DNA from 4 places in the Streptomyces sp. R11 genome. Region 4 is predicted to be linked to each of the others. Evidence: riboswitches for the same ligand, from Rfam matches in the RefSeq annotation. Region 4 holds a riboswitch; each other region holds the start of a gene.
The links. Region 4 has a riboswitch for cyclic di-AMP ahead of AB5J55_RS31690 (M23 family metallopeptidase). Riboswitches for the same ligand answer to the same signal wherever they lie in the genome.
Positions count from the first base shown of each region.

Region 1: another riboswitch for cyclic di-AMP. It lies ahead of AB5J55_RS19960 (M23 family metallopeptidase); the one in region 4 lies ahead of AB5J55_RS31690 (M23 family metallopeptidase).
Region 2: another riboswitch for cyclic di-AMP. It lies ahead of AB5J55_RS36795 (LysM peptidoglycan-binding domain-containing M23 family metallopeptidase); the one in region 4 lies ahead of AB5J55_RS31690 (M23 family metallopeptidase).
Region 3: another riboswitch for cyclic di-AMP. It lies ahead of AB5J55_RS24910 (transglycosylase SLT domain-containing protein); the one in region 4 lies ahead of AB5J55_RS31690 (M23 family metallopeptidase).

Region 1 covers NZ_CP163432.1:4,378,425-4,380,615, forward strand. The annotation lists gene AB5J55_RS19960 (M23 family metallopeptidase) at 191-1,216, opposite strand; cyclic di-AMP (ydaO/yuaA leader) riboswitch at 1,228-1,385, opposite strand; gene AB5J55_RS19965 (PP2C family protein-serine/threonine phosphatase) at 1,632-2,191, opposite strand, start outside.
Region 2 covers NZ_CP163432.1:7,948,803-7,950,993, reverse strand. The annotation lists gene AB5J55_RS36795 (LysM peptidoglycan-binding domain-containing M23 family metallopeptidase) at 76-1,029, opposite strand; cyclic di-AMP (ydaO/yuaA leader) riboswitch at 1,034-1,191, opposite strand; gene AB5J55_RS36790 (alpha-galactosidase) at 1,500-2,191, opposite strand, start outside.
Region 3 covers NZ_CP163432.1:5,362,135-5,364,325, reverse strand. The annotation lists partial or broken gene AB5J55_RS24915 (CocE/NonD family hydrolase) at 1-469, shown strand, start outside; cyclic di-AMP (ydaO/yuaA leader) riboswitch at 756-924, shown strand; gene AB5J55_RS24910 (transglycosylase SLT domain-containing protein) at 930-1,694, shown strand; gene AB5J55_RS24905 (HAD family hydrolase) at 1,730-2,191, opposite strand, start outside.
Region 4 covers NZ_CP163432.1:6,873,633-6,875,823, forward strand. The annotation lists gene AB5J55_RS31685 (M16 family metallopeptidase) at 1-793, shown strand, start outside; cyclic di-AMP (ydaO/yuaA leader) riboswitch at 1,007-1,169, shown strand; gene AB5J55_RS31690 (M23 family metallopeptidase) at 1,183-1,965, shown strand; gene AB5J55_RS31695 (GntR family transcriptional regulator) at 2,164-2,191, shown strand, end outside.

The DNA.
Region 1 (2,191 bases), 2.5 Mb from region 4:
GAGGGCCGCAAATTTCCCGTAAACAAGCGGACCCCGGCGCTCCGGATACCGGCAGCCCTGACGTCGGGGGGACGCCGTCAGGACTGCCGGGGATCAGGACAGGAACGCCGGGGAACAGGTGTGAACGGACTTCAGCCGGGAACTTCAGAAGGACAGCTGGGAACTTCACAAGGACAGAGGCCGTAACGCCTCAGGGCGTGAGCCCCTTGCCGCGCAGCCACGCCAGCGGGTCGATGCCGCTGGAGCTGCCGCCGGGGTGCACCTCGAGGTGCAGGTGGGCGCCGGTCACGTTGCCCGTGGCGCCCACGCGGCCGATGACGTCACCGGTGTTGACCTTCTGGCCGACGCTCACGCTGATCGAGGACTGGTGCGCGAACCAGACCTCGGTGCCGTCGTCGAGGGTGAGTTCGGTCTTGTAGCCGTACGAGCCGTCCCAGCCGGCGAACGTGATCGTGCCGCTGTGCACGGCCTTGATCAGCGTGCCGGTGGGCGCGGCGAAGTCGAGGCCCGTGTGGTACCCGGAGGACCAGTAGGCGCCGGCCTGTCCGAAGGTCGAGGTGATGGTGTAGGAGGAGGTCGGCAGCGTGTACTGCTTGGCCAGCTCGGCGAGGCGCTCGGCCTCGGCCTTCTTGCGGGCCTCCTCCTCGGCCTCTGCCTTCGCGGCGGCGGCCTTGGCCTCGGCTTCCTTCTCCGCCTTGGCGGCCGCGTCGGCGGCCTCCTTCTCGGCGGCGGCGACCGCGGCTGCGGCGGCCTTGCTGTCGATCTGGTCCTGCTGGTACTCGGCCTGCGCGATGATCCGGCTCCGCAGCGCCTCACCGGCGTCGGAACCGCCCTGCGCGGTCTCGTCGTAGGTCTCGCCCATGGTGCTGAGCGCGGTGGCCGCGTCCTCGGCGGGCTCGGAGGAGTCGTCCGAGATCAGGGGCAGGTCCGGCATGGTGATCGCGACCGGCGGCTTGCCGCTGTTCGCGCTGGCCATGCCGCCCGCGCCGACGGCGGCTATGACACCGACGCCGAGAACCGTGGAGCTGCGGGCGAGTCCCCCGCCGCGCTGCTTGGAGACGCGATGCCTGCCGCGAACGGGACGAAGGGACTCCGCGGTGGGATTCCACTCCTCGAACGGGCCCTCGTCGGTGCGGTTGCGGTCGTAGCCGAAGGTGTCGGTGCTGCGCTGGCTCGGCACGAACGGGGCTTGCGGGGCAGGCCGGTTGGACGCCACGTGGGCGTACTCCTTTCCTTCCTTCTCGCCTACCGGGTTAGCTGACGGGTTCGGAGCAGGAAGGTCTCCTACGCGCGTATACCGCCCGTGACTTCACGGTGGTATCTGCGCGATTCACCCCAAGTTGGTGGTTCCCCGGTTCCCTTTCGAGATTCGGCGCATGCGCACGGAGCCGCCTCTTGTGACGGCTGGGACGACCGCGCTGCGTTATCGAACGTTAATAGACCCGGGGTGCGGATTCCAAGCTGTTCCACTTGATCATTAACGATTTTCGCCTGGACTTACGGGTCATGAGCGGCCTAAATCGGGCGAGTTGGCCAGACCTCAGACGCCACACAGGTGTTGACGGTGTGTCAGTTGTTATGCGGAGGGGGGTCGCCCGGTCACGTCCGGTGACAAGGATCAAGGAACCGCATCATGGCCGCCGTACGGCGATGAGGGCCATGTCGTCCGCCATCCCGCCCCCGGAGTGCCGCCGCACCTCCGCCGCCAGCTTCTCCAGCAGCGCCGCCGGCTCGCAACGGGCGTTGGCCCGCCCCGCCAGTCCCGCCTCGGGGTCGTAGAACCGGTCGTCGCCGTCCCGTGCCTCGCTCAGGCCGTCGGTGTACAGGAGCAGCGTGGCCCCGCTCGGGCAGTCGGCCTCCTGAGCCCGGTCGGGCCAGACGCCCAGCTCTCGCATGCCGAGCGGCAGCGCGGGCTCGGCGGCGGGCAGCGAGCGCACGGTGCCGTCGGCGTACAGCAGCAGGGGCGAGGGATGCCCGCGGTTGACGAGGCGCACGATCCCGCTGCCGTGCGGCAGCTCGGCGAGTACGACGGTGGTGAACCCCTCGGCGGACTCGGCCCACTCACGCCGGTCGCGCTCGCGCACCAGCGCCCGCTCCAGGCGCTGTGCGACCGCCTCCAGCGTGGTCTCCTGCTCGGCGGCCTCGCGGAAGGCCCCGATGACCACGGCGACCGCGCCCACCGCTCCGATGC
Region 2 (2,191 bases), 1.1 Mb from region 4:
CACACCGAAGGCCGGACCCGGGGATCGGGGTCCGGCCTTCGGCAGCGTGTCAGGCAGGTGGTTTCGCGGCAGGCGTCAGCCGATGGAGACGCCCTTCGAGCGGAGGTAGGCGACCGGGTCCAGGTCCGAGCCGTAGTCCGGGGTGGTGCGGATCTCGAAGTGGAGGTGCGGGCCGGTGACGTTGCCGGTCGCGCCGGAGAGCCCGATCTGCTGGCCCGCCGTCACTGACTGGCCGCTGGAGACGGACAGCGAGGACAGGTGGGCGTACTGGGCGTAGTGCCCGTCGGCGAGCTGGATGACGACCTGGTTGCCGTACGCGCCGCCCCAGCCGGCCGAGACGACGGTGCCCGCGCCGACCGCCTTCAGGGGGGTGCCGGTGGGGGCGGAGAAGTCGACACCGGTGTGGTAGCCGCTGGACCACATGCTGCCGGCCACCTTGTAGGCGGTGCCGAGGGTGGCGCCGTCGAGGGGGGCGGAGAAGCCGCTGGAGGCGCTGGTGTTCTCGGCGCTCTGGGCGGTCGTGGTGGTCTTCGACGCGGCGGACTTGGACGCCGACGACTTCGAGGCGGTCGTGTCCGAGGACGGCTTCGAAGGCGCGGAGGAGGAAGACGAGGGGGCGGACGAGGACTTGGGGGCGCTCGTCTCGGCCTTCTTGCCGCCGATGGTGAGCTTCAGACCCGGGTGGATCAGCGCCGGGTCCGCGCCGACGGCCTCACGGTTGTCGGCGTAGAGCTTCTTCCAGCCACCGCTGACGTTCTGGTCGTCGGCGATCTTCGCAAGGTAGTCGCCGACCTTGACCGAATAGGTCCGCGCGTCCGCCTTCTTGCCGGTGGCCTTCTTCTCGGCCTTCTTCTCGGCGACCGGAGCGGACTGAACGGCCTTTTCCGAAACGGACTGAGAGGGAGCGGCGTGGGCGCCGGCGGCCCCCATGAGCGGGAGAGCGAGAGCGGCGCCACCTGTTCCGGCGATGGCGATGGAGCGGGTGAAGCGCAGGGACTTCGGGCGGCGATGCTTACCCTTCGCGGGCATGGCGAATTCCTCTCCGGCGCCTGCGAGGTGAGCTGTCGGGTGCGGGCTGGAGATGCCCGGTCGCGTCGGGACGCGACTTGACCCCAAGCCGTTCCGGAGACCGGAACAGGCGGTTGTACCTGTGGGTCCCCCGCTCCTGCCGGGTACGGGTGAGTTAGCGCGGGATCCGGTCGGCGGCAGGATTAGGCGTCCGTCCGGATTGGTGTGGAACGTAAGCGAGGAAGACGCACCGGAACAAGTGAGGGGTTCCGTCCGAATGCGTTCCCGTTGATCCCTTGTGGGAATTACCGGTCACACTCCGTGAATTATCGGGACGTCGCCCGACTCAAAACCCCTCGAAAAGCATGTGAATTACGTGAACATGACGAGCGACGCACGGTCACGAATATGACGCTCCTCACGTGACACTTCTCCAGCTCCCTTTACTCCGGAGCGAGTTGGAATTTAAGGCGCCAATTCGGACAGAACTCCTAGATGCGACGCAGTCGGATAACTGTCGCATCAAGGTCGCCCCGCAAGTCGGTGCGTAGTCCGTGATGCACCAATACAGCCCCTCGGTGAATTTCGCCCGTTTCAAGGCATTCATACGACGCTGTCGGGTCCAGGGCGCGCAACCGCAGCGGCGGGGCGGGTTCGCCGTAGCTCTGAGCCTGGAGCCAGGCCAGGACGACCGTCTCGTCACCGAGTGCGTACTGGACCGCACTGAGCCCGCCACTCGGGGGCCGCAGCCGGTAGAGGTCGCCGCGCTGCACCACGGGCCGGATCTGCCTGTAGAGCGTCACCCACTCCCGCGCTTCGGCCAGCTCCCCCTCGGTCCACCGGGTGAGGTCGCCGCCGACGCCGAGCACTCCGGCCATCGCGCTCACGAACCGGAAGCGCAGGGAGGCGGCCCGGTGGTTGAGCATGGCGTTCGGGCTGTCGGTGACCCAGGCGGCCATGGCCCTCGCCGGGTGGATCTGGCTGAAGCCGTGCTGGATCGCGAGCCGGTCGAGGGGGTCGGTGTTGTCCGAGGTCCACACCTGGTCGGTACGGCTGAGCACACCGAGGTCGATCCGTCCGCCGCCGCCCGAGCAGGACTCGAAGGCGACGCCGGGGTGAGCGGCGCGCAGCCGGTCCAGCAGGGCGTACAGAGCGCGCACATGGTCGACCCACAGGCGCTGCG
Region 3 (2,191 bases), 1.5 Mb from region 4:
ACTTCCGGTACGCGCGCGTGCGTTGGACGAGTCAGCAGACGACACAGCGATCACCTTCGAGGAACCGGAGCAGGCGGAACCGCTCGGCGTGAACTCCCCCATCACGCTGGACGAGCCCCGCCCCGAGCGCCTCGTCGTGCGAGACGTGGCCAAGGGCGAGTGGCGCCTGGAGGTCGCCCCCCGGTACGGCGGCACGCGCGTGTACTCCGACGGCCTGGAGTTCACCGAGGAAGCGCTGGAGACGTACACGATCAACGAGTGGGACCCCCTGTCGGCCCGCACCCGCTCGGACTGGTCGATCCGCCTGCACCGCCCGGAGCTGGGGTGGGACGCAACCGTGCGCACACGCTCGGAGATCAGCTGCGACCGGCAGGACTTCATCGCCTCCAACGAGGTGATCTGCATGGAGGGCGAAGAGGTACTTTTCCACCGGACATGGGAGAAACGGACTCCACGGACAGCCGGTTAAAGGCGAGTTGGATTCATTGCCCGATTTGCCGCTCTTGTGGATGCCAGTGAATTGGGTCACTCACGCCCATTCATGGAACCGTCTCGGCGCACCCACGTCTCCCCTTGCTCCACAGCAAGTTGAGGCTTGGCAACCGCAAAGGATCAAGCGCCCCATTCGCACCAGACCATGGTCAACCGGCCGACAGGTGACCACGGCACTTGTTCCAGGCATGTGCTCTCGCATACGTTCCCGCTCAGTCGGGCGGACGCCTAATCCTGCCGCCGCCCGAGCCACCCACCCACGCAACTCATACACGCACGGCAGGAGCGGGGGACCCAGGTAAGTCGCCGGACCGGACGTCTTGATGGCGCCCCGGACCGGCTCGGGGTGAAGTCGCGCCGCCGCACGGCGGCGCGGCCGGGCATCTCCCGCCCGAACCCGACAGCTCACCTCGCAGGCGCCGGAGAGGAACAGCGCCATGCCCCGAGGCAAGCACCGCCGCCCCCGCACCAACCCGCTCACCCGGCACGTCATCGCAGCCGGCACCGGGACCGCCGCCCTCGCCATCCCGCTCCTGAGCGCGACCACCGCGAGCGCCGCACAGCCGGCCCAGTCCCCCACCGTCGCGCAGGCCGCTCCCCAGGCCGCCGTGAAGGCCAAGACCGTCGCGTACACCACGAAGAAGGGCGACACGCTCTACGGCATCGCCGACCGGTACGACGTGCAGGGCGGCTGGAAGCAGCTCTACAAGGACAACCGCAAGGCCGTCGGCGACGACCCCCGTCTGATCCACCCGGGCCTCGACCTGGAGGTCCGGGCGACGAAGAAGGCGAGCTCGCCGGGCAAGTCGGCCGACAAGGCGTCCGCACCCGCCAAGAAGTCGGGCGTCGCCAAGGCCACCCAGTCCTCCGTGAAGACGTACCCGAACAACCTGGACGGCTGGATCCGCAACGCGCTGGACATCATGGCGCAAAACGGAATTCCGGGTTCGTACGAGGGCATTCACCGCAACATCATGCGCGAGTCGTCCGGCAACCCCCAGGCCATCAACAACTGGGACTCCAACGCCGTCGCGGGCACCCCGTCCAAGGGCCTCCTGCAGGTCATCGACCCGACCTTCGCGTCGTACCACGTGCCGGGGACGGTGTACGACCCCTTCGACCCGGTCGCGAACATCACGGCCGCGTGCAACTACGCGGCCGCGCGTTACGGCTCGATCGACAACGTGAACGGTCCCTACTAGGCCCGGGCGCGGGGCCTGGCCGCCGACGACATGCCCTACCGGGCGAAGTCGGCCAGGCTCCCCGCGAACAGCCTCTCGAGGACGACGGCGATGCCGTCGTCCTCGTTCGAGAGGGTGATCTCGTCGGCGACCGCCTTGAGTTCGGGATGCGCGTTGGCCATCGCCACCCCGCGGGCGGCCCAGTCGAACATGGGGATGTCATTGGGCATGTCCCCGAAGGCGATCGTCTCGCGCGCGCCGAGACCGAGATGCTCGGCGGCGAGCGCGAGACCGGTCGCCTTCGTGATGCCGCATGGCTGGAGTTCGACGGTCCCGGGCCCCGACATGGTGACCGTCGCGAGGGAGCCGACCACCGACCGCGCCGTCGCCGCCAACTCGTCGTCGGACAGGGTGGGGTGGCGCAGCAGGACCTTGCTGATCGGCTCGCACCACAGGTCGTCGCGGTGCCGGACACGTACGGCGGGCAGGGTGGGGTGCGGCATCAGGTACCCGGGCTC
Region 4 (2,191 bases):
CTACGAGCGCCATGTGCGTCCGGCGACGTCCACCGTCGTGGTCGTCGGCGACCTCACCGGCGTGGACCTCGACGCCCTCCTCGGCGACACCCTCGGTGCCTGGACCGGCTCCCCGGCCCAGCCCCGGCCGGTCCCGCCGGTGACCGCGGACGACACCGGGCGCGTCGTCATCGTGGACCGCCCCGGCGCCGTCCAGACGCAGTTGCTGATCGGTCGCGTGGGCCCCGACCGGCACGACCGCGTCTGGCCCGCGCAGGTGCTCGGCACGTACTGCCTCGGCGGCACCCTCACCTCCCGCCTGGACAAGGTCCTGCGCGAGGAGAAGGGCTACACCTACGGAGTGCGCGCGTTCGGGCAGGTCCTGCGCTCCGCCCCGGACGGCTCGGGTGCGGCGATGCTCGCCATCAGCGGCTCCGTGGACACCCCGAACACCGGTCCCGCCCTGGACGACCTCTGGAAGGTCCTGCGCGGTGTCGCCGACGGGGGACTCACCGACGCCGAGCGGGACTTCGCCGTGCAGAACCTCGTCGGGGTGGCGCCGCTGAAGTACGAGACGGCCGCGGCCGTGGCGGGCACGCTGGCCGACCAGGTCGAGCAGCACCTGCCCGACGACTTCCAGGCGACGCTGTACCAGCAGCTCGCCGCGACCGGCACCGTCGAGGCCACCGCGGCGGCCGTGAGCGCCTTCCCGGTCGACCGTCTGGTGACGATCCTGGTCGGCGACGCGGCCGAGATCCGGGAGCCCGTCGAGGCCCTCGGCATCGGCGAAGTCAGCGTCGTGGCTGCCGAGTAGGGGACTGGCGCGGCGCCGGAGACGGCACGCGTGCGTAGGGGCCCTGGCGACGGAAGAGTCACCAGGGCCCCTTTATGCCCGAATTGAGGGAGAGGTTGCCTGTCTGACCTGTGGGATGCACTACAAAAGGCAGGATCCGTTTGGGGATTGAAAGATGCCCCGTTTAGCGTCTTCCGGGCTGTCCGTCAGGCACTGCGCCGCGCCCGCGGCACCGGACAGCCATCGCCGAGTCCCCGTACGGCGCGAGCCAGGGGAGCCGGGGACCCATCGAAGTCCCTGGGGTGAATCGGACGCCCGCGCAGCCGCGAGGGGGTCCGTAGGAGACCTTCCTGCTCCGAACCCGTCAGCTAACCCGGTAGGCGAGAAGGAAGGAAAGGACCAGCCACTTCATGGCGTTCACCTGCGCCACCGGGAAGCGTCCCGCGGGGAAGCACCGTCGCCCCAGCCGCTTCGAGCGCACCACCGCCCGCGCCGCGGGCGTCGCCGCACTCACCGCCACCGGCGTCATCGGCACCCTGGCCGCCCCGGCGCTCGCCGCCGAACCGGCCGTCGAGCAGACCGGCCTCATCCCCGTCGTCGCCGTCGAGAACTCGATCGCCGACCAGATCGACGCCCAGGCCGCCGCCCAGGAGCAGGCCGCCAAGGAGGCCGCGGCCCGCAAGAAGGCCGCCGAGGAGGCCGCGCGCAAGAAGGCGGCCGCGAAGGCGAAGAAGGAGCGCGAGGCCAAGGAGCGCGCCGCCCGCGAGGCCGAGCGTAAGCGCCTGCTGTCCTACGTCGCCCCGATCTCCGGCTCGTACGTCTCCACGGGCTACAAGGCCGGCGGGGCCGTCTGGTCCTCCGGCAGCCACACCGGCGTCGACTTCCACGCAGCCAGCGGCACCTCGGTCCACTCGGTGGCCTCCGGCACCGTCGTGGAGGCCGGCTGGGGCGGCTCGTACGGCAATCAGGTCGTGATCAAGATGAACGACGGTACGTACACCCAGTACGGCCACATGTCGTCCATAGCCGTCTCGGTGGGCCAGACGGTCACCCCCGGTCAGCAGATCGGCCTGTCCGGCGCCACCGGCAACGTCACCGGGCCGCACCTGCACTTCGAGGCCCGCACGACGCAGGAGTACGGCTCCGACATCGACCCCGTCGCCTACCTGCGCTCGCACGGCGTGAACATCTGACGCTCCGCCGCTGACGCCCGCGCGTCTTCCGAAAGCCCCGGCTCCCCGAGCCGGGGCTTTCGGCGTTTCGAACGACCCGCTGTCCAAAAAATATCCATGGATTCCGGCCTCCCGTCGGAAATTCCCGCCGGTTGCAATAGAGTCACTGAACACACGTCATTCGTCGACGTTTCACGGGGATTAAGGCGGAGGTCGGTCATGCGTATTCCGGCGCACTCGGTATGCA